4 regions of the Roseomonas gilardii genome follow, and region 4 is predicted to be linked to each of the others. Evidence: predicted binding sites of a transcription regulator. Region 4 holds the regulator's gene; each other region holds the start of a gene.
The links. Region 4 encodes LexA, which represses DNA repair genes until DNA is damaged. Its sites were predicted from a motif close to TGTTCTANNTANGTTC; they were not measured.

Region 1 (5,773 bases), 1.3 Mb from region 4:
AGCCGGTGCCTCAGCCGGTGCCTCAGCCGGCACCCCAGACGAAGCCCGAGACCCCGGCCGCGCCGCCCGCCGACTCCCGGTCGCCCGCGTCTCAGCTGCCGGCCTCCCAGCCCGCCGCGCCGGCGAAGCCGCCTGCGGAGAAGCAGGAGGTGCCGAAGCCCACCGCCGAACCGAAACCCGGATCGCCGGAGAGCCGTCCGGAGAGCGAGAAGCCGGCCGCGACCCCGCCTGCCGCCGCGGGCGACGGTGCCACGCCCCCGACGGACGAGAAGAAACCCGACCGGCCCGGCACCAACGAAGCTCCGAAACCGGCTCCCTGATGCGAAGGGCGGAGGGCATGGATCATCGGAAGCGTCACGGTCCGGTGCTGTCCACCCTCATGCCATCGCGGATTTTAGGGCTTTAAGATTTTAGGATTTTAGGCCTTTATCCGCACGGATGGAGGTGGGGTTCTCCTGACGGCACAGGGAGGGAGAATGCTTCCTGGGCTCTCGTATTCAGGGGCCAGTTGCGTCGTGCCGGGGCGTTGATTTTATTCCCATAGCCTGAGCCGGACCGAGGAAGCAAGGGCGTTGGGGACCGCGTGGCGGGGTCAGGCCTCCGGGGCAGACGGCCTGCCTGCGGAGGACAGCCTGCCCCGGTGTCCCATCCGGCGGCGTCAGGCCGCGGCGGGCAGGCTGCGCGCGGTGGCGGCGGCCTTGGCCAGATCCTCCACGAAACGGTCGTATTCGCGGGCCTTCATGGCGGAATCGGGAATCCGCAGCAGATAGGATGGGTGGACGGTCGGGTAGAAGAGGCGCCCGTCCGGCGCGCGCAGCACGTTGCCCCGCACCTTGGTCACCGGCATGGCGCGGCCGGTGACGGCGCGCAGCGCCGTGGCGCCGAGCGTGACCAGCAGGCGCGGCGCCACCAGGGCGATCTCGTGCTCCAGGAAGGGCCGGTAATAGGTGATGTCTCCGGCATCCGGCGTCTGGTGCAGGCGCCGCTTGCCGGTCGGGGCGAATTTGAAGTGCTTCACCGCGTTGGTGACATAGGCCTCGTCCCGCGCGACGCCCGCCTCCTCCATCGCCCGGTTGAAGAGCCGCCCGGCGGGGCCGACGAAGGGCCGGCCGGCGAGATCCTCCTCGTCGCCCGGCTGCTCGCCCACGAACATCAGCAGGGCAGCGGGAGGCCCCTCGCCGAAGACGAGCTGCGTCGCTTGCCCGGCCCAGTCCGGCAGGTCGTTGCGGGTCTCGATCTCGCGCTTCAGCGCGGCGAGGGCGGCGGGGACGTCGCTGTCCGCCTGGGTCTGGGCATGGGGCATGGCGGCGGTTCCAACGCGCGAGGGGGCCACCGGGTGCAGGCCATCCGGACGGCCGCCCGGGAGGGAGACAAGATGCGCCGTCCGCTGGCGCCTTGGGGCGGGCGGGGTGGCGCCGCGCTCCACCATGGCGGCGACCCGGGCGGGGGCCTCGGCGATCAGGCGGGGAATGTCGCGCGCCTCGGGCAGGTTGCGCCAGTAGCGGCGGGGCATCTCCGCCAGCATCGCGCCGGTCTTCAGCCGGGCAGGGTTGAAGATGGCGCCGAAGTAGGTGCGCCAGAGATCCTCCGCCGCATCCTCGGCCGGGGCATCGGCGCGGCGGGCGCCGGGGCCGAAGCGGACCTCTCCGCCTTCCGGTCCCTCCCCCGGTCCCTCTCCTGGCCCCTCCCAGTGCGCCGAGCCTCCGGGCGTCAGGATGCTCCAGCGCAGGGCCGCGAAGCGCCGCCGGAAGAAGCCCGCCTCGGCGCGTAGGATGTGGTGCCCCGGCTCGAACCAGGCGACGAAGCGGGCGCCGTCCTCGCCCGGCGCGACCCGCATCTCCCGGAAGCGGACGAAGGCATGCATCTTGTGTGCGTCCCGCCGCACCGCGCGGGCCATGGCCTCGGCGCGCCCCACATCGGGGTCGGAGGCCACTTCCAGCAGCCCCCGCTCCGCCTGGAGCCGGTGCAGCAGCCGGTGCAGCAGGGCGAAGCGCTCCGGATCGCGGTGGCGGATCACCTGTTCGGCCAGTTCCGGGAAGGCCCTTGGCACGCGCGGCGCCGGGGCGTCCTCCGGTGCCTCCGGCGGCGGTGGCCCGGCCAGCAGGGCGGGCGGATCGGCGGGGCTGGACCAGGAGACCCGTTCCGGCGCGATGCCGGCGATCACCAGCGCCCGCGCCGCCGCCCGCCAGCCGGCGAAGTCGTCGGGCGCCTCCAGGGCGACGCTATGCATGCGCGCCTTCTCCATGAGCGCCTTCCGGGCCAGGGAGGACGGCGAAGAGCGAAAGCTGGCGGGGGCGCCCCGGCGGCGCCATGGGCAGGGAGGCGGCCAGCCCTCCCTCCGGCGACAGCAGGGCGCGCAGGTCGGCGCGGTCGAGCAACCCGGTGCGCGGATGATGCCCGGCGGCGATCAAGAAGGGCGCCACCTTCCGCAGCGGGATGTGCAGCCGCGCCAGATCCTCCAGCCGCAGCGTCCGGTGCCGCCGTGCGGCGATCACGCGCTCCACCGTCTTCGCCCCCAGCCCCGGTACGCGCAGCAGCATCTCCCGCCCCGCCCGGTTCAGGTCCACCGGGAAGCGGTGCCGGTTGCGCAGCGCCCAGGCGAGCTTGGGATCGATGTCGAGATCCAGCATGCCCGGCGCGGCGCCGTCCTCCCCGGCTGGCGCCACGATCTCCCCGGCCTCGAAGCCGTAGAAGCGCATCAGCCAGTCCGCCTGGTAGAGCCGGTGCTCGCGGACCAGGGGCGGCGCCATGGGCGGCAACAGGGCGGGCGCGTCGGGGATGGGCGAATAGGCGGAGAAATAGACCCGACGCAGCCGGTAGGAGCCGTAGAGCGCCGCCGTGGTGCCCAGGATCTGGCGGTCGTCCACGCCATCCGCGCCCACGATCATCTGCGTGCTCTGCCCCGCCGGGGCGAAGCGCGGCGGCGTGGCCCGGACCCGCCCGGCCTCGTGCTCCCGCCTTGCCTCCGCCGCACCCTCGATGCGCAGCCGAAGGTCGCCCATGGCGCGCTTGATGGCGCCGCTGTCCTTCTCCGGGGCCAGCCGGGCCAGGCTCTCCACCTTCGGCAGCTCGACATTGATGCTCAGCCGGTCGGCATAGGCCCCCGCCTGCGCCAGCAGCGCCGGATCGGCATCGGGGATGGTCTTGAGGTGGATATAGCCCCGGAAGCCGTGATCCTCCCGCAGTTCCCGCGCCACGCGGAGGATCTGCTCCATCGTGTAGTCCGGCGAGCGGATGATGCCGGAGGACAGGAACAGCCCCTCGATATAATTCCGCCGGTAGAAGTCGAGCGTCAGCCCGACCAACTCCGCCACCGTGAAGCGCGCCCGCGGCACGTTCGAGGAGGCACGGTTGATGCAGTAGGCGCAGTCATAGACGCAGGCATTGGTCAGCAGCACCTTCAGAAGGGAGATGCAGCGCCCGTCCGGCGCATAGGCGTGGCAGATGCCCATCCCCTCGGTGCTGCCCAGGCCGCCGTCGCGGCTGTCCCGCTTCTCGGAGCCGGAGGAGGCGCAGGAGGCATCGTATTTCGCCGCGTCGGCGAGGATTTCCAGCTTCCGGCGGAGGTCCATGGCACGGCTCTGCATGAATGTTCATATTATGTTCCGAACGGCGCCGGCAAGCGCCGCGACGGGCTCCGTCGGCGGAAATCCGGCGGCCGGAAGCCGGAATGACCTGACGGACAGAAGCATGCAAATTTTCCGTAATCTTCCGGCCCATGTTTCCGGATGGCCATGAGGTCTAGCTGACAGAAGACTGCCTGCTGGGAGCATGCCCTCTTGCCCACCCCCTCCTCCCGAAAAGACCAGATCAAGAACGTCTTCCGGGTTGCCTCCGGCAACTTCCTGGAGATGTACGATTTCACGGTCTACGGCTACTACGCCGCCGCCATCGGCCGGACCTTCTTTCCCTCGCAGAACCCCTTCGCCTCGCTGATGGCGTCGCTCGCGGCCTTCGGCGTCGGCTTCCTGATGCGCCCGCTCGGCGCGCTGGTGCTGGGCGCCTATATCGACCGGCACGGCCGCCGCAACGGGCTGCTGCTGACGCTGGCGATGATGGCGGTGGGCACGCTCTCCATCGCCGTGGTGCCGGGCTATGCGACGATCGGGCTGATGGCGCCGGTGCTGGTGCTGATCGGCCGGCTGCTGCAGGGCTTCTCCGCCGGCGTGGAGCTGGGCGGCGTGTCCGTCTATCTTTCGGAGATCGCGACGCCCGGCAACAAGGGCTTCTACGTCTCCTGGCAGTCGGGCAGCCAGCAGGTGGCGGTGATCTTCGCCGCGCTGCTCGGCGTGACGCTGGCCAGCCTGCTGTCCCCGGCGCAGATGGATGCCTGGGGCTGGCGCGTGCCGCTGCTGGTGGGCTGCCTGATCGTGCCCTACCTCTTCTATATCCGCCGCTCCCTGCCCGAGACCGAGGCCTTCCTGGAGCAGACGCGGCACCGCCGCCCGACGGCGGGCGAGATCCTGCGCTCGGTGGCCGCCAACTGGCAGGTGGTGCTGCTGGGCATGATGATGGTCACGATGACCACCGTGTCCTTCTACCTGATCACCGCCTATACCCCGACCTATGGGCGGGAGGTGCTGCACCTCGCCTCCACCGACGCGCTGATCGTCACCCTCTGCGTCGGCGTTTCCAACCTGATCTGGCTGCCCATCGGCGGCGCCATCTCCGACCGGCTGGGGCGCTTTCCCGTGCTGGTGGCCTGCACCGTGCTGGCCATTGCCACGGCCTATCCGGTGATCTCCTGGCTGGTGGCCGCGCCCTCCTTCGACCGGCTGCTGCTGTCGCTCCTGTGGCTGTCCTTCCTCTACGGCTCCTACAACGGCGCCATGGTGGTCTATCTGACGGAGATCATGCCGGCGGAGGTCCGCACCTCCGGCTTCTCGCTCGCCTATTCGCTGGCCACCGCCACCTTCGGCGGCTTCACCCCGGCGATCTGCACCTGGCTGATCGAGGTCACCGGCAACCGCGCCATCCCCGGCCTCTGGCTCTCCGTCGCGGCGGTGCTGGGGCTGGTGGCGACCCTGCTGTCGCATCGCCGCGCCATGGCGGCGGAACGCGCCGCCGGCGTCCTGGTGCCCTGACGGAACAACCGCGCTCCCCCGGGGGCCCCGGGGGCGTGGCACCCTGCTCGTCGCCCCCGGGAGAGGCTCTGCCTCTCCCGGACCCTCTCCGCCGGGGACCGACGCCGGCCCCCGGACCCCGGGCCTGAGTTGGCGCCGGTGGTGGGCGTCAGCCTGGGGTCCGGTCCCCAGGGAACTGGCGTGGAGCTGGGCGGGGACGCAGGGCCTCGCCCGCTTTCGCGGCGAACGCCCGGGCTGCCGCGCGATCCTGCACAGGACGGCATCAACCACGCCGCGCGGCGCCATCATGCCGGTGGGAGAGCGTCTCTATTTCGCTGGCCTCCGGGGCCGCCACGCCGTCAAGCTCGCTCTCCGGCGATCCGGAGGAGGGCGGGCGATGCGGCGCAGACAGTTCCTCGCGGGCGGTGCGGCCCTGGCGGCGGGCACCGGCCTCGCGCGGCCTTCCCTGGCGGCCACCCCCGCCGGCACGCTGCGCTTCGTGCCGCAGGCCGACCTGTCGAGCCTCGATCCGGTGTGGACCACGGCGACGGTCGCCTTCAACCACGGGATGATGGTCTACGACACGCTCTACGGCATCGACGCGTCGCTGACGCCACAGCCGCAGATGGTGGCGGGGCACGAGGTCTCGGATGACGGGCTGAGCTGGACCTTCACCCTGCGGGACGGGCTGCTGTTCCACGACAACGAGC
Region 2 (5,773 bases), 2.0 Mb from region 4:
GGCATGACGGAAATGTCATCATCGTCTCCACCATCCGGTGGACGAAGGCAGGTAGTCGTTTCGGACACGGTCATTTCCACGGACATGGTTCCGGGGAGAGACGACATGCCTACCAAGGTCGGTAATCTGGTGGTCTTCGGGGCCATCGAGGCGAAATGGCTGAGCCTGGGCGGGCTGGGCGGCGCGCTGGGCGCACCCCTGAACAACGAGACCCCCACCTTCGACGGGGTTGGGCGCTACCAGGATTTCCAGTCGGGTCGCACGATCTCCTGGCATCCGGATACCGGGGCGCACCTGGTCTACGGCTCGATTGGCGCGCGCTGGCGAGAGATCGGGCGCGAGCGCTTCGGTTATCCCATCAACGACGAGTCCGGCTGCCCGGACGGGGTGGGGCGGTTCAACCACTTCCGGGCGGTGCAGCTCCAGGGGAAGCCGGAGGCGTCGATCTACTGGTCGCCCGCGTCGGGCGCGCACGAGGTCTATGGCGCGATCCGGGACAAGTGGGCGCGTCTGGGCTGGGAGCGGGGCAGCAGCCGCTATCCGGTGGAGGCGGAGCATGACGAGGCGGGGGTCGGGCGGCTGCAACGCTTCCAGGGCGGCTACTTCACCTGGACCCCGGCTGGCGGGGCGCAGCAGCACAACGGCGCCTTCACCCCGCCGCCGCGGATCACGCTGCGTGCCATCAGCGATGGCGGACGCTTCATCGATGTCCAGGGCGACAACTTCACCGGCCGGCAGAGCGCCAAGGTGGCCTATGACCTCTTCGCCGGGGGCGGGCCCACCACGCATCAGACGGGCGAGCACACCGTGGCCGTGAACGAGGTCGGCCATATCAGCGACCGGATCAAGGTGAACCTGTCCGGCCTCAGCGGCGCGCAGGTGCAGGCGACCGACCTGTCCTCCGGACGGGCCGCCTCGGCCTCGCTCTGAGGCGGGCGCGATCGCCTGGCCCCGGGCCCCGGCTGGAGCGGTGTTCCAGCCGGGGCCATGGCATGGGGGTCATGAAATCGTCACGGATCCGTCGCATGCGCCGCCGCATGGCCTGTCTATAGCCGCCCATTCCCGGGTTTCGAGGATTCCCCCGGGGGCTATCATCGAGGGGCGGCAGGCGGAATGGCGGGTGAGGACGAGGAGCGGCAGCCATCCTGGCTGCGGCTGGAGATGCAGGACGACCTGGACGAAGAGCTCGAGATGGAGCTGGACGACCAGCGTCTGCCCGAGGCGCTGCGGCAGATCCGGCGCGAGCGGAAGACGGCGACGATCGACCGGCAGCTCTATTTCCGCGAGTTGCTGCGCCTGCAAAGCGAACTGGTCAAGCTGCAGGACTGGGTCGCGCGGAACGGGCTGAAGGTCGTCGTGCTGTTCGAGGGACGCGACAGCGCCGGCAAGGGTGGTGCCATCAAGCGCATCACCCAGCGCGTCAACCCGCGCACCTGCCGCGTCGTCGCCCTGCCCGCGCCCTCGGACCGCGAGCGGACGCAGTGGTACTTCCAGCGCTATGTCGCGCATCTGCCCGCCGCGGGCGAGATCGTGCTGTTCGACCGGAGCTGGTACAACCGCGCCGGCGTGGAGCGCGTGATGGGCTTCGCCGGCGAGGCGCAGGTGGAGGACTTCTTCCGCGACGTGCCGGAGTTCGAGCGGATGCTCGTCCGTTCCGGCATCATCGTGGTGAAGTACTGGTTCTCCATCACCGACGAGGAGCAGCAGCTCCGGTTCCTGATGCGCATCCACGACCCGATCAAGCAGTGGAAGCTCTCGCCCATGGACCTGCAGTCGCGGGTGCGCTGGGAGCAGTACACCAAGGCCAAGGAGGAGATGTTCGAGCGCACGAACATCCCCGAGGCGCCCTGGTACATCGTCGAGGGCAACGACAAGAAGCGCGCCCGTCTGAACGTCATCGCGCATCTGCTCTCCCTCATCCCCTACGAGGAAGTGCCGCACGAGCCGGTGGTCCTGCCCGAGCGCGTCTTCGACCCGAACTACGAGCGCCGGACCCTGCCGCCGGAACTCTACGTGCCGGAACGCTACTGAGGGCACGGGCGCCACGGGCGGGATCTCCCGGCGCTGGCCGGGACGGTTGCGATTGGCGGCGACCCCCGCTCTGGCCTATGCTCGTTCCCGGATTGTTCGTGCCGCCGCCCCTTCTGCCGGCGCGGCGGGAACGGGCGGGTGGAGGAGCGCGGTGCCGGACATCGTGCCGGAAGCGGCGGGGCCGGAAGCGGCCCAGGGGGAGTGCCCCGAGGAACGTCCCGGCGGCCGCCCTGGTGACTGCCCTGGCATCGGCCATGGCGACGGGCAGGCCGGCCGGGCGGCGGTGCGCAAGATCATCCATATCGACATGGACGCCTTCTATGCCTCGGTGGAGCAGCGCGACGACCCAGCGCTGCGCGGGCTGCCGGTGGCGGTGGGCGGCGCGCGGGAGCGGGGCGTGGTGGCGGCGGCGAGCTATGAGGCGCGGCGCTTCGGCGTGCGCTCGGCCATGCCCTCCGTGGTGGCGCGGCGGAAATGCCCGGAGCTGGTCTTCGTGAAGCCGCGCTTCGAGGTGTACCGGGCGGTGTCGCAGGAGATCCGCGCGGTCTTCGCGGAGTACACGCCGGTGATCGAGCCGCTGTCGCTGGACGAGGCCTATCTCGACGTGACCGGGAGCCTCCAGGGGAGCCTCCAGGAAGGAAGGCTGCGGGGCATCGGCTCGGCGACCGAGATCGCGGAGCGCATCCGGGCGGAGATCCGGGCGCGGACCGGGCTCACCGCCTCCGCGGGGGTGTCCTACAACAAGTTCCTGGCCAAGCTCGCCTCCGACCAGCGCAAGCCGGACGGGCTCTTCGTCATCACGCCGCGCATGGGGCCGGGCTTCGTCGAGGAGCTGCCGGTGGGGCGCTTCCATGGCATCGGGCCGAAGACGGCGGCGCGGATGGAGGGGATGGGCATCCGCACCGGGCGCGACCTGCGGGCGCAGAGCCTGGAATTCCTGCAGGCGCATTTCGGCAAGGCCGGGGCCTATTACCACGCGATCAGCCGGGCCGAGGACGACCGGCCGGTTCGGGCGGACCGCATCCGGAAATCCGTGGGGGCGGAGACGACCTTCGCGCGCGACCTGCACGAGGAGGCGGAGCTGGTGGCGGCGCTGCGGCCGCTGGCGGCGAAGGTGTGGGAGCACTGCGCGCGCCACGGCACGCGCGGGCGGACGGTGACGCTGAAGGCGAAGTTCAGCGACTTCCGCCAGGTGACGCGCAGCCAGAGCTTCGCGCGCGTGGTGCCGGAGCTGGCGGCGCTGGAGGACAGCGCGCTGGGGCTGCTGCGCGGGCTGCTGCCGCCTGAGCGGGGGATCCGACTGCTGGGGGTGACGCTTTCGGGGCTGGAGGGAGCGGAGACGGAGGCCGGGGACAGGCCGGTGCAGATGGCGCTGCTGTAGGGACGGCCGGCGTCCGGTCAGGGCAATGGGCCAGAGCAATGGACCATGGCCGCTGACGGCGGATCGGGCGGCTGTCCTTGCTTCCACCCACCTTTCCTCCCGGCCGGCAACCGGGGCACGCGAATGTCACGCGCGGAGCGGTGGGCAGGGCGTTGTATGCGCTCCAACATGGCGCATGTGGCCGGCCCCTTCCGGGCCGGATAGAAGAGGATGTCCGCGATGATCAAGCTGAGTGCCAGGAACCAGATCAAGGGCAAGGTGGTGTCGGTCGAGAAGGGGCAGACCACCGGCCATGTGCGGATCGATATCGGCGGCGGCGTGGTGATCACCTCCTCCATCACCAACGAGGCCATCGACGACCTCGCGCTCGCCGTGGGGGACGAGGCCGTGGCGGTGATCAAGGCCTCCGACGTGATGGTCGGGAAATAGGCCATGCGCGGCATGGTCCGGATGATGCGGCCGGGTCCTGGGATGGCCGGGATCGCGTTCGGGATCCTGGTCGCGGTCCTGGCCATGCCGGCGGGGGCCGGGGAAGCGGTGGCGCGGCCCCAGGAGGCCGCGAGCCCGGTGATCCGCGTCCAGGCCGGGGCGGCGGCACCCACCGCCGTTCCGCCGGAGGCCGATTCCGGAGGCGTGCTGGTCGGGCCACGGGGCGGGGCGATGCGGCTGCTGACGCCGGAGATGCTGGCGCGGCTGCCGCAGCTCCGGGTGGAACTGCCGGGCCATGCCGGCCAGGCAGGTTCTCCCGCCCCGGCGCCTGTGGTGCTGGAGGGGCCCTCGCTCTGGTCGGTGCTGGCTGAGGCGGGCGCGGTGGACCCTGGGCAGCCGCGCGAGCAGGTGCGGCGCGTGGTCCTGGCCACGGGACGCGACGGCTATGTGGCCGTGCTGGCGCTGGGCGAGATCGCGCCGGATTTCGCGGGGCGGCCGGTGCTGCTGGCGCTGCGGATGGACGGGCGGGCGCTGGACCCGGCGGCCCTTCGCCTCGCCGTGCCGAGCGAGGTGCGGGGTGGGCGCAGCGTGCGCGACCTGGCGCGGCTGGAGATCCTGGAGCCCGGGGGAGGGCCGCTGCCGGCTCCGCACGGGGGCGCCATGCGGCACTGAGGGCGGACGGGATCCGGCTCTATTGTCGCATCGGAATGCAGGGAAAGCCGGATTTCGCGATGGCCGCCCGCTGTTCCGGTTGAATTCCCGCCCGCCGCCGCCATGATCGGACGCGACGCCAGAACAGGGTATCGGAACAGGCGCCGGAACGGGTCCGGCCCCGGTTCCGCCGCCCCCGCCACCGGGATGTCCGGCGAAACCGCGCCGGACGCGCTGCCCTGTGGCCGGAAAGCCGAGGAGAAGGGCCCATGAAGGCCGAGAATGTGCTGCAGACCATCGGCAACACGCCGCATATCCGCCTCGCGCGGCTGTTTCCGCAGGCCGAGGTCTGGGTGAAGTCGGAGCGCAGCAATCCGGGCGGGTCGATCAAGGACCGTATCGCGCTGTCCATGGTCGAGGCCGCGGAGGCCGAGGGCAAGCTGAAGCCGGGCGGGGTGATCATCGAGCCGACCTCGGGGAACACCGGCATCGGGCTGGCGATGGTCGCGGCGGTGAAGGGCTACAAGCTGGTCCTGGTGATGCCGGAATCCATGTCGGTGGAGCGGCGGCGGCTGATGCAGGCCTATGGCGCGAGCTTCGACCTCACGCCGCGCGAGAAGGGCATGAAGGGCGCGATCGCGCGGGCAGAGGAGCTGGTGACGCAGACGCCCGGCGCCTGGATGCCGCAGCAGTTCGAGAACCCGGCGAATATCGACGTGCATCTGCGCACCACGGCGCGCGAGATCCTGGCGGACTTCCCGGAAGGGCTGGACGCGCTGATCACCGGCGTCGGCACGGGCGGCCACATCACCGGCTGTGCCGAGGTGCTGAAGAAGGCATGGCCGGGGCTGAAGGTCTTCGCGGTAGAGCCCTCGGCCTCGCCGGTCATCTCGGGCGGCGCGCCGGCCCCGCACCCGATCCAGGGCATCGGCGCGGGCTTCGTGCCGAAGAACCTGCACACCGACCTGCTGGACGGTGTGATCCAGGTCTCGGCGGATGAGGCGAAGGACTACGCGCGGCGCTCGGCCAGCGTGGAAGGGCTGCTGGTGGGGATCTCCTCCGGCGCCACGCTGGCGGCGATCGCGGGCAAGCTGAAGGAACTGCCAACGGGGTCGCGCGTGCTGGGCTTCAACTACGACACGGGAGAGCGCTACCTGTCGGTGCCGGATTTCCTGCCGGGCTGACCGCCCGGGGACCGTGCCGCCCCGGGAGGACCGGGCCCCCGTTCCGGGCGCGGCACGCCGCGCCCGGGGCCGCGGTTTCGGCAGGGCCTGCGGAGGA
Region 3 (5,773 bases), 1.3 Mb from region 4:
GCTCCTCCTCCATTCTGCTGCCCTGCCTGATCCATGGGGAGGTCACGGTCTGGGACACGCTGGCCATCGCCGAATACCTGAACGAGACCTTCCCCAAAGCCGGCCTCCTGCCCGATGACCGGGCGGCGCGGGCGCGCAGCCGCTCGATCTCGGGGGAGATGCATTCCGGCTTCTCGGCGCTGCGTTCCTCGCTGCCGATGAACCTGCGGACACATGTGCCGGATTTCACGCTCTGGTCGGGGCCGAAGGCCGATATCGAGCGCATCCTGACGATCTGGAACGAGTGCCTGGGCAAATGGGGTGGGCCGTGGCTCTTCGGCGACAGGCCCGGCATCGCCGATGCCATGTACGCGCCGGTGGTGACGCGCTTCCTGACCTATGGCGTCCGCCTGGATGGCGCCGCGGCCCGCTATGCCGACACCATCATGTCCTGGCCCGACATGGCCGAATGGGTCGAGGCGGCGAAGGTCGAGCCGGAGCATGTCACGGAGCTGGACTTGGAGGCCGAGTTCTGAACCCGGCTCCAGCGAGAGAAAACGGGTTCAGGCCCCGGCGGCATCCATCCTGGCCAGCAGGGCCCGCACCCGGTCCGGCGGCAGAGAGGCCTCGACCGGCCGGGACCCGTTGAGCCGGAAGCGCAGCGGCTGGTTCGCCGCCGCCGCCGCGCGCAGCTCCATCTCCGGAAAGAAGCTCGCCACGGTTTCCGTGTAGAGGCAGTCCCGCCCCGAAGGCCCCTGGCCGCAGCGCAGCGTGTGGTCGATCTCCCGGATCGGGGCGGGGACGTGGTTGGCCATGCTGATGCTCACGAAGCGCTGCCGGCCCGGCCCGGCATAGGTCACCTCGATCGTGGCGCGGAAGATCCTCTCCCGCGCATCCTGCCGCGCCCGCCCGGCGCCCAGCGCGGTCAGGACGCGGGGCAGGGGCGGGCCGTCCGGGTATTCCTCGATCCTCGGGGTGACGCTGTAGACCAGGAAGGGCTGGTCCGGCTCGTCCTTGACCTGGACCGAGACCGGCTCCTGCGGCGGCAGGGGCTGGCCCGCCACGATCGGGGGCTGCGGCGTGGCACAGGCGGCCAGCAGCAGGGCGAGGCCCAGCGGCAAGAGGAACGGAGAAAGGTGGTCACGGGCCATCCGGTCTCAATGGCACCGGCGCGGGGCCCGCGGCAAGGCAGAGCGCGACCGGCGGACCACGGCAGGGCCGGCCGCCTTTCCGGCGAAGGGGGGCCGGGGCCGGCGGCGCCCCGATCCCCTGGACGCCGGGCCGCGCCCGCGCGACAGAGGGGCGGGACAGCCGAGGGAGACAGCGGGATGAGGGCCTATCTGGCCGGGCCGGACGTGTTCCTGCCGAAGGCGCGCGAGCATGCGCGCCGCAAGACCGGGATCTGCGCCCGCTATGGCATCACCGGGCGCCCGCCGCTGAACGAGGATGCGGAGGGGCTGGCGGCGGAGACCACCTGGCTCGGCATCTATCGCAAGGATGTGGCGATGATGGAGGAATGCGACATCGTGATCGCGAACCTCACGCCTTTCCGCGGTCCCTCCGCCGATTCGGGCACGCTGGTGGAGATCGGCTGGTTCCTCGGGCGTGGCAAGCCGATCTTCGGCTATTCCAACAGCGCCAGCCTCTTCGAGACGCGCAGCCGGGCGCAGGTGGCGGCGGTGCCGGACCCGCTGGAGGGCATCACCATCGAAGGATTCGGGGCGCCCGACAACCTGATGATCCCCGGCGCGGTGCTGGATGGCGGCGGGCTGCCCATGGTGCTGCCGCCGGATGGGCGGGACCGGGCCTTCGACGCGCTGGATGTGTTCGAACTCTGCGTGGCCCAGGCGGCGGTGAAGCTGGGCCTGCGGGGAGAATAGGCCCCAAGGGGCGCGCGGAGAGGCGGGGTTCACGGGTGGACCCTCGCCTCGCGCCGACAGGGCGGCGTCGCGCTCCTGTCCTGGCCTAATGGTCGCGGCCGCGACCGGTCTTGGCCTGCAGCGCGTCGATCCGCTTGGAGGCCTCCGCCTTGCTGAGCGACGGGTCGAACTCCTCGCCGGCCTCCTCGCTCAGCGTCTTCAGATAGCTGGCCTGGGCGCCGGTCATCGCCTCGTCGCCGGTGGTCCAGTTGTCCGGGTCCTTCACCGTGTTGGAGCCGGGATCGGGATCGGTCTTGGGATTCTCCGTCACGTCCTGGGTCGCCTTCTGGGCGGATTCGGCGTGCTGGCCGTGCTTCTGGGCCATGGATCTGGCATCCTCGTGTTGATCGTTCTCCAAACGTTCGCATCCGGCCGGGGTTTCGCGGTGCCTTCCCCGGCCGGAGCGGAAGACCAGGGAAGAGCCCATGAGCAGCTCCGTGGATGCCGAGACAGGGAATCAGGGCGCGGCCGGGCCGCTGGCCGGCCGCCGTGTCGTGGTGCCGGAAACGCGCGAGCTGGAAACCATGGCCCGGATGCTGGAGCGCCAGGGGGCCACGGTGCTGCGCTGCCCGCTGGTCGCCATCCTCGACCTGGAGGACCCGGCGCCCGCCGAGGCCTGGCTGCGGCGCTTCATCGACACGCCGCCGGACGACCTGATCCTGCTGACCGGGGAGGGGCTGTCGCGCCTGATGGGCGTGGCGGAACGGGCCGGGCTGGCGGAGGGCTTCCGCGCCGCGCTGTCCGGGGCGCGCCGCATCGTGCGCGGGCCCAAGCCGACGGCCCGGCTGCGGAGCCTGGGCCTGGGGCCCGACATCTCCGCGGCCACGCCGACCACGGCCGGGGTGATCGCCGCGCTGGAACCCCTGCCGCTGGAAGGGCGGCGCGTGGCGGTGCAGCTCTATCCCGACAATCCCAACGAGGCGCTGCTGGGCTTCCTGCGCGATCGCGGCGCCCGGCCCGATCCGGTGGTGCCCTATGCCTATGCCTCGAAGGAGGATGACGGACGGGTGCTGGCGGTGATCCGCGAGATGGCGGAGGGGGCGGTGGACCTGATCGCCTTCACCTCCTCTCCCCAGGTGCGGCGCCTGCGCGAGGTGGCGAAGGCCAGCGGCGAGGAAGCGCTGCTGGCCGAAGCCCTGGCCCGCACCCGCATCGCCGCCGTGGGACCGCTGGTGGCGCGGGCGGTGGAGGAGGCGGGCGGCCATGTCGCCATGCAGCCGGGCGAGAACTTCCACCTCAAGCCGATGGTGGGCGAGATCGTCGCGGCGATCGGCTGATCCGGCCGCGACGCCTCCGCCCACCGGGGGGGATGCTCCTGTGCCGTCAGGGGATCAGGCAGTCGGCGCGGAGCTGCGCGAAGAGATCGAAGAAGGCCTCGTCCGTCGGCTGATAGGCAGTGAAGCCCAGGCGCCGGCTCTTGCTCATGTCCGTCACCACCTCGATCGGGCGGCCGAGATCGGCATCGGTGTGCCAGGGGGAAGCGAGGCGGCGCAGATCGGCCTCCGCCAGCCCGTGCCGCGCGGCGATGGCGCGCCAGGCCTCGTCGTCGCCCGCCATCTGCCGCTCCAGCGGCTGCGGCGTGCCGTCGAACGGGGCGGGTTCCAGGCCGAACCAATTGGCGATCCGCCCCCACATCCAGCTCCAGCGGAAGATGTCGCCATCGACCACGTTGAAGGCCTCGTCGCGCGCCGCCGGGGTGGTGGCGGCCCAGAGCAGGTGCCGGGCCAGCAGCCGCGCATCCGTCATGTCGGTCAGCCCGTTCCACTGCGCGGCGGAACCGGGGAAGCGGAAGGGGCGCCCCAGCTCCCGGCACAGCGTGGCATAGGCGGCCAGGGTGGTGCCCATGTTCATCGCGTTGCCGACCGCCTTGCCGATCACCGTGTGCGGGCGATGGACGCTCCAGGAGAAGCCGTCGCGCGCGGCGGCGGCGAAGAGCTCGTCCTCCTGCGCGTAGTAGAAGTTCTCCACCTCCAGGCGCGGCTGGTCCTCGCGGAAGGGGGTCTGCGGCAGCACGCCCTTCCCGTAGGTCTCGAAGGGGCCGAGATAGTGCTTCAGCCCCGTGACCAGCGCGACATGCCGCACCCCGCCGCCCGGCCGCAACGCGTCGAGCAGGTTCCGCACCATGGCGGCGTTGACCCGGATATTGGCCGCCTCGCTGTCCTGGCGGAGCCAGGTGGCGATGAACACCGCCTCGGGCCGCAGCTCCGCCAGGGCCGCGGCGGTGCCGGCGGCGTCCTGCAGGTCGGCGCTGACCGGCTGTACGCCCGGCTGCGCCGGAGGGCGGCGGGCGAGGCCATGCACCGTCCATCCTTCCGCCGCCAGATGCGCTGCCGTCGCACCGCCGACGATGCCGCCCGCCCCCACCACCAGTGCCGTCTTCGTCATGGGCCTGCTCTCGCCTCCGCTGTTCGGGGGCGAAACTGGGCAGGGAGAGCGGGATGTTCTAGACGGCACCGGTTGGGGACATAGGCACCAGGAGGTGACCACCGATGCGGCCCGGTACGCCGGAGGAAGCCTGGGGCGAGGACTGCGCGCCGCGACGCGTGCTGGAACTCTTCGCGACCAAGTGGACCAGCATGATCCTGCACACGCTCCATGCCCTCCATGGCGGCGAGGCGCGGACCGGCGTTCTGCAGCGCAGCCTGCCCGGCATCTCCAAGAAGATGCTGACCCAGACGCTGCGCGAGATGGAGGCGAGCGGCCTGGTCTCCCGCCATGTCCAGGGCACCGTGCCGCCGGCGGTGGAATACCGGCTGACGGCGCTGGGGCGGCGCTTCGTGGAGCCGGTCGAGCTGCTCTACGACTGGGGGCGCCGCAATGCCGACGCGCTCGACAGTCTCGCGCCGAGGGCGACCTCGCGGCGCGGCTAGGACGTGCGCCCGGAGGAAGGGATTTGCGCGGCCGGCGGGAGGCGGTTCAATGCCGCGCATGAGCCAGACCGCCAGCCGCCTCGACCGAGTCCTCGACAGCCTGCCCGCCCGCTATCCCGGCCCCGGCGGCGCCGTGGCGGTGCTGCGCGAGGGCCAGGTGGTGGCGAGCCGCTGCTGGGGCTGGGCGGATGCCGGGCGGCGGCTGCCCTTCACCGGGCGGACGCCCTTCCTGGTCTGCTCCATCACCAAGCAGTTCACCTGCGCCCTGCTGCTCGATCTCTTCCCCGATCCCACGGTCCTGGATGACGAAATCCGCCGGCTGATGCCGGATCTGGCGGGCGAGGCGCCCGGCATCCTCGACCTTTGCCACAACCAGTCGGGGCTGCGGGACTACTGGGCGGAGGCGATGCTCTGCGGTGCGCCGGTCGAAGGGCATTTCGGGCCGGAGGAGGCGCGCTGGCTGATCGGGCGGACGCGCACGCTGCATTTCCGGCCCGGCACGCGCTTCTCCTACGTCAACCAGAACTTCCGCCTCCTCTCGGAGATCATCGAGCGCCGCACCGGCCAGGATTTCGCGACGCTGCTGCGCGAACGCATCCTCGACCGCGCGGAGATGCCGGACGCGGCGCTGAACCCGGACACCTCGGCGGTGCGGGACGGCACGATCGGCTATGAGGGCTCGCTGGCGGGCGGCTTCCGTGCGGCGGAGAACCATATCCACTGGACGGGCGATGCCGGCCTCGCCGCCTCGCTGGAGGACATGATCGCCTGGGAGCGCTTCATCGACGCGGCCCGGGACGAGGTGGCGGGGCTCTACAACCGGCTTTCCGCGCCGGTCGCCTTCCGGGACGGCAGTCCCGCCACCTATGGCTTCGGCCTGGGGCGGGGCCGGCTGCTGGGGCGCGAGGTCACCGCCCATGGCGGCGGTCTGCGCGGCTGGCGGAGCTTCCGGGCGCATGCCGCGGCGGAACGCGTTTCCGTCGTGGTGCTGTTCAACCACATGGC
Region 4 (5,773 bases):
GGGCTCGGGACGCTCCAGCACGAAGGCGGCGCCGTCGGCCATCTCCTCCAGCGTGCGGGCGCGGGGCTGCAGGCTGGGCACCAGGGCGCGGACCCGTGCCGCGCCGGTGTCGTCGATCGGCAGGCCCCGCCGGGCGAGGCGCGCCATCACCTCCCGCGCCAGCCGGTCGGGATCGGCATCGCGGATATAGACGCCGTTCACATGCGCCAGCTTGGTATAGTCCATGCGGCTGGCCGAGCGGCCCACATCGCTGAGCTCGAAGAGCGCGATGGCGCGGTCGCGCGGCACGATCTCCTCGTCGCCATGGCCCCAGCCGAGGCGAAGCAGATAGTTGCACACCGCCTCCGGCAGCAGCCCCTGGTCGCGGAACTCCAGCGCGCCCACCGCGCCGTGGCGCTTGGACAGCTTCGCCCCGTCGGCGCCATGGATCAGCGGGATATGCGCGAAGTCCGGCCGGTCCCAGCCCATCGCGTCATAGATCATGATCTGGCGGAAGGTGTTGGTCAGGTGGTCGTCGCCGCGGATCACATGCGTGATCGCCATGTCGTGGTCATCGACCACCACGGCATGCTGATAGGTCGGCGTGCCGTCCGAACGCAGGATGATCATGTCGTCCAGCTCGGCATTGTTCACCCGGACCTCGCCCTGCACGAGATCGCGGATCACCGTCTCCCCTTCGCGCGGCGCCTTGATGCGCACGGCACCGGCCATGCCCGGCGGCGCCTCGGACGGGTCGCGGTCGCGCCAGCGGCCATCGTAGCGGGGCGGGCGGCCCTCCTTCATCGCCTGCTCGCGCATCGCGGCCAGTTCCTCGGCCGTGTCGAAGGCGAGATAGGCCTTGCCCTCGGCCAGGAGCTGCCGCGCCACCTCGGCGTGCCGCGCCTCGCGGGCCGACTGCATCACCGGCGGCTCGTCGGGCGAGAGGCCGAGCCATTCCAGGCTTTCCAGGATCTGCCGCACCGCTTCCGGCGTGGAGCGTGCCTTGTCCGTGTCCTCGATGCGCAGCAGGTACTGCCCGCCATGGTGCTTGGCGAAGAGGTAGTTGAACAAGGCGGTGCGGGCGCCCCCGATATGGAGGTAGCCCGTGGGGGAGGGCGCGAAGCGCGTGCGGACGGTCATTCCGGCTGATTAGCACCCTGTCCGGACGGGTTTGAAGACGGCGCGCCGCTGTCGCTGGAATGCGGCGCGGACGTGACGGCCCTGGGCCGGGCCGGAGGTGATCCGATCACGGAGAGTTGCGCTCTGACCCGGAATGAAACAACCTTGGGTTGTTGTCCTCCACCTTTCTCCTCGCCCCGGACCGGCAGGCCCGGACCGGCCTCGCCACGCGCCTGCGCGACGGGTTCCAGGCCCTGTTGCAGGCCGAGTGGAGTCGCGTGCCACCCTGGTTCGCCGTCGCCCTCGGCACCGGGATCCTCCTGTACTTCGCCCTGTCGCGGGAACCTTCCGAGGCCTGGCTGTGGCTGCCCGCGCCCCTGCTGCTCCCGGCGCTCTGGCTGCGTCGGCGGGCGCCGCTGCCCGCCCTGCTGCTGGGCCTGGCCGGGACCGTCGCGCTGGGCTTCTCCATCGCCCTCTGGGCCCGGGTCAGCCTGCCGCCCGTGCCGGACCTGCCGCGCCGGGCGGTGATCCTGGTGGGGAGCGTGGATTCGGTCGAACGCCTGCCGGGCGGAAGACGCGTCCTGCTGACCGGGGCGACCCCCGGCGAGGGACAGCCGGCGCTGGAGCGCAGCCTGCGCCTCCGGCTGAAGAAGGGCGACGAGACGCCGATCTCGCCGGGCGACCGGCTGCGGGTGCGCGCCCTGTTGCGGCCGCCGCCGCCGCCCTCGGCCCCCGGTGCCTGGGACTACCAGCGATCCGCCTTCTTCGACGGCAGTGCCGGCAGCGCCTCGGCCCTGGCGCCCGTGGAGCGGCTGGAGGCGGCGCCGTCCTCACCGGGCGGGAGCGGCTTCTCCGGGCTGCGGAGCCTGCTGGAACAGCGCGTCCTCGCCGTGCTTGGCAGCGGTGCGACGAGCACCGTGTCCAGCGCCATGCTCACCGGCAGCCAGACGCCCATCCCGGACGAGGCCGTGGCGGCGATGCGCGACAGCGGCCTCGCCCATCTGCTCTCCGTGTCCGGCCTGCACGTGGCCATCGTGATCGGCCTGGGGATGAGCGTGGTGCGGCTGCTGGTGGCGCTGGTGCCGCCCCTGGCCCTGCGGGCGGACAGCAAGTCCGTGGCGGCCGCGGCGGGGCTGCTGCTCGGCACGGCCTATACGGTGCTCACCGGATCGCAGGTGCCGATGCTGCGTTCCCTGGCCATGGCCGCCCTGGCCACGGTGGCGGTGCTGCTGGGGCGGCGGGTGGTGTCGCTGCGCGCCTTGGCCCTGGCCGCCGCGCTGGTGCTGGCCTGGCAGCCGGCGGCGCTGCTCGGCCCCTCCTTCCAGATGAGCTTCGCCGCCGTGCTGGCGCTGATCGCGGGGTGGGAGGCGATGCGCGGGCCGCTGGACCGCCTGCGGGGGCAGGGCGAGGCCTGGCGGCGGGGGCTGGTGGCGGTGCTCGGCCTGACCCTCACCTCGCTGCTCGCCGGGCTGGCCACCACGCCCTATGGCCTGCACCATTTCGGCCGGCTCCAGCTCTATGGCGTGGTGGCGAATGCGGTGGCGGTGCCGGTGACGTCGCTGCTGGTGATGCCGGCGGGGATGCTGGCGGTGCTGCTGATGCCCTTCCGCCTGGAATGGCTGGCGCTGGTGCCGATGGGCTGGGGCACCGACCTCGTGCTGGCCACGGCCCGCCGCGTCGCGTCCTGGCCCGGCGCCACCGCCATCGCGCCGCCGATTCCCGCCTGGGGCCTGCTGCTGGCGAGCTTCGGGATGATCTGGCTCTGCCTCTGGCGCACGCGCTGGCGCTGGGCGGGGGTGCCGCTGATCCTGTTCGGCCTGTTCTCCGCCCCGCTGGTGCCGCGGCCCGACCTGCTGGTCTCGGCCGATGCGCGGCTGATCGCCTATCGCAGCCCCGAAGGCGTCTTCCTGGCGCGTGGCTCGGGCAGCAACGGCTTCACCCGTGACAGCTGGTTGCGCGACTGGGGGGAGGCGGGCTTCGCGCCGCTGCCGGAGGAAGGGGAGAACGTGGCGGCCGGGCTGAGCTGCGCCGCCGGCCACTGCCTACTGCGGCCCCATCCGGGGGGGCCGGCGATCGCCCTGTTGCGCAAGGTGAAGACGCGCCGGGGCGTGGCGCCGCCGCCGATCCGGATGGAGCCCTGGTGCGACAGCGTCGCGGCGCTGGTCTCGGCCGAGCCGATCCGGGGCCGCTGCCGTGCCGGCCGGACCTCGCCGCTGGTGGTGGACCGTTTCAGCGTCTGGCGCGACGGCGCCCAGGCCGTGTTCCTGGCCCCCGACGGGGCAAGGGTGGTTTCGGACCGGATGCTGCGGGGCGAGCGCCCCTGGGTGCCGCCTGTCCCGAAGCCGAGGCCGCGCGAGGCCCCGGCCAGGGAGGATGAAGGCGGGCCGGACATGGCCGCCGAACCCGCGGAGCCGCCGGAAGAACTCCCCGGCGAGGATCAGTAGCGGCGCAGCAGCCCGACCAGCGTGCCCTGGACCTTCACCCGGTCGGGGCCGAAGATCCGCGTCTCGTAGCTGGCATTGGCGGGCTCCAGGGCGATGGAATTGCCCTTGCGGCGGAGGCGCTTCAGCGTGACCTCCGCATCGTCCACCAGTGCCACGACGATGGTGCCGTTCTCGGCCGTATCGCCCCGGCGGATGATCACCGTGTCACTGTCGAGGATTCCGGCCTCGACCATCGAATCCCCGGAGACCTCCAGCGCATAGTGCTCGCCGCCCGTGAGCAGCGAGGCCGGGACCTCCACGCTGCCGCCGGTGTCGCGCAGCGCCTCGATCGGCTGGCCGGCGGCGATGCGGCCATAGAGCGGGAGCTGCACGACGCTGTGCTCGGCCGGGGAGGGCACCCCCGCCAGGTTCGGCGCGAAGTTGCCACGGATGACGTTGGAGGCGCCACCGGACGATCCGGCGGGGCCCGCCGCTGCCGCGCGGGACGGCGTCTTGCCGGGGGCGAGGCTGTCGGGCAGCCGCACCACCTCCAGCGCCCGGGCCCGGTGCGCGCGGCGCTTGAGGAAGCCGCGTTCTTCCAGCGCCGTGATCAGGCGGTGGATGCCGGACTTCGAGCGCAGGTTGAGGGCCTCCTTCATCTCCTCGAAAGAGGGCGAGAAGCCGGTCTGGCGCAGGTGCCGGTCGATGAAGACGAGAAGCTCGTGCTGCTTCCGCGTTAGCATGGCGCATCTCCCAACCGGGCGGCGAACAAAGAGGAAACGTTATCTGCTTGTTCTAGATAAGTTCCTGGCTTGTCGTCAAGTTTATCCCCGGATTCCACAGGTGTTCCGCCATCACGGAAGGGTCAGGGAGGGGCCGGTTCAGACCCCGAGCGCCGCGAGGTCGATGATTTCCACCGTCCCGCCCGCCGCCAGGGCCGGGGCGTGCGGCGCCCGCAGCACCAGCGCATCGGCACGGGCCAGGGTCTTGAGCATCGAGCTGTCCTGCGCGGCGAAGGGGGTGGCGACGGGCAGGTCCGCGCCCGTGGCCTCCAGGCTCGCGCGCAGATAGTCCTCCCGCCGGTCGTTCTCCGGCAGGTCGCGTCCGATCCGGGCCAGCCGGGTGGGCGCGGGGCCGGCGGGCAGGCCGGAGAGGCGCGCGATGGCCGGGCGCAGGAACAGCACGCCGCAGACCAGCGCCGAGACCGGGTTGCCCGGCAGGCCGAGCAGCGGCACGCCGCGCAGATGCCCCCAGATCAGCGGCTTGCCGGGACGCATGGCGATCCGCCAGAAATCCAGCGCGAAGCCCTGCGGCCCCAGTGCCGACTGCACGAGGTCATGCTCCCCGACGCTGGCACCGCCTGTGGTGGCGAGCAGGTCGCAGCCTTCCGCCGCCGCGGCCGCCATGGCGATGGCCGCGGAATCATCCCCGACGATGGGCAGGATCACGGGGTCGCCCCCGGCGCCGCGCACCAGGGCGGCCAGGGCATGGGCGTTGGAGGACACGATGCCGCCCGGCGGCAGCGGGTCGCCGGGCAGGGCGATCTCGTCGCCCGTGGCCAGGATGCCGATCCGGGGCCGGCGGTGCACGGTCAGCCAGGCATGGTTGGCGGCGGCGGCGAGGCCGATATCCCGCGCCGTGAGTTGCCGCCCGGGGGAAAGCAGTTCCTCTCCAACGGCGAAGTCCAGCCCGCGCCGCCGGATCCAGCGCCCGGGGCGCACGGTTTCCCGCACGGTGACGCGGTCGCCCTCGGCGGTGGCGTCCTCCTGCAGCAGGATGCCGTCCGCCCCTTCCGGCACGAAGCCGCCGGTGAAGATCCGGACCGTCTCGCCCGGCCCGACCGTGCCGGCGAAGGGATGGCCCGCCGGCGCGGCCCCGGTTACCGCCAGGGTGGCACCCTCCACCGCCTCGGCGGCCCGCACGGCATAGCCGTCCATGGCCGAGACGTCAGCGGGCGGCTGGGTCAGGCGTGCCGCCACGGGCGCGGCCAGGACACGGTTCCAGGCTTCCGGCAGGCTGACCGTCTCCGCCGGGACGGGGGACAACGCATCCAGGATTCGCCGCAGCGCCTCGGAAACCGGGATCATCCTCGCTGGAACCCTTTCAGTCGGCCTCGAAAGTGCCGGACTTGCCGCCCGACTTGTGCACCACGCGCACCGCCTCGATCCGCATCCCCCGGTCCACCGCCTTGCACATGTCATAGACGGTCAGGGCCGCCACGGTGGCGGCGGTCAGCGCCTCCATCTCCACCC

Region 1: RGI145_RS02920 (putative DNA modification/repair radical SAM protein) is a predicted target of LexA. The motif match lies at 3,591-3,606, and genes of this name have one in related genera.
Region 2: dinB (DNA polymerase IV) is a predicted target of LexA. The motif match lies at 2,114-2,129, and genes of this name have one in related genera.
Region 3: RGI145_RS03070 (DUF3072 domain-containing protein) is a predicted target of LexA. The motif match lies at 2,247-2,262, and genes of this name have one in related genera.

What each region holds. Positions count from the first base shown of each region.
Region 1 is NZ_CP015583.1:669,893-675,665, reverse strand. Features, by position in the region: gene RGI145_RS02930 (OmpA family protein) at 1-320, shown strand, start outside; gene RGI145_RS02925 (UdgX family uracil-DNA binding protein) at 659-2,230, opposite strand; gene RGI145_RS02920 (putative DNA modification/repair radical SAM protein) at 2,223-3,587, opposite strand; gene tcuC (MFS transporter) at 3,780-5,084, shown strand; gene RGI145_RS02910 (ABC transporter substrate-binding protein) at 5,461-5,773, shown strand, end outside.
Region 2 is NZ_CP015583.1:8,690-14,462, forward strand. Features, by position in the region: gene RGI145_RS00045 (LGFP repeat-containing protein) at 106-930, shown strand; gene ppk2 (polyphosphate kinase 2) at 1,114-2,031, shown strand; gene dinB (DNA polymerase IV) at 2,339-3,412, shown strand; gene RGI145_RS00060 (TOBE domain-containing protein) at 3,635-3,841, shown strand; gene RGI145_RS00065 (molybdopterin-binding protein) at 3,845-4,513, shown strand; gene cysK (cysteine synthase A) at 4,762-5,676, shown strand.
Region 3 is NZ_CP015583.1:705,060-710,832, forward strand. Features, by position in the region: gene RGI145_RS03055 (glutathione S-transferase) at 1-515, shown strand, start outside; gene RGI145_RS03060 (hypothetical protein) at 543-1,130, opposite strand; gene RGI145_RS03065 (nucleoside 2-deoxyribosyltransferase) at 1,308-1,859, shown strand; gene RGI145_RS03070 (DUF3072 domain-containing protein) at 1,945-2,223, opposite strand; gene RGI145_RS03075 (uroporphyrinogen-III synthase) at 2,324-3,175, shown strand; gene RGI145_RS03080 (SDR family oxidoreductase) at 3,222-4,283, opposite strand; gene RGI145_RS03085 (winged helix-turn-helix transcriptional regulator) at 4,388-4,768, shown strand; gene RGI145_RS03090 (D-aminopeptidase) at 4,827-5,773, shown strand, end outside.
Region 4 is NZ_CP015583.1:2,011,310-2,017,082, reverse strand. Features, by position in the region: gene gltX (glutamate--tRNA ligase) at 1-1,119, opposite strand, end outside; gene RGI145_RS09155 (ComEC/Rec2 family competence protein) at 1,272-3,542, shown strand; gene lexA (transcriptional repressor LexA) at 3,536-4,264, opposite strand; gene RGI145_RS09145 (molybdopterin molybdotransferase MoeA) at 4,403-5,608, opposite strand; gene moaC (cyclic pyranopterin monophosphate synthase MoaC) at 5,625-5,773, opposite strand, start outside.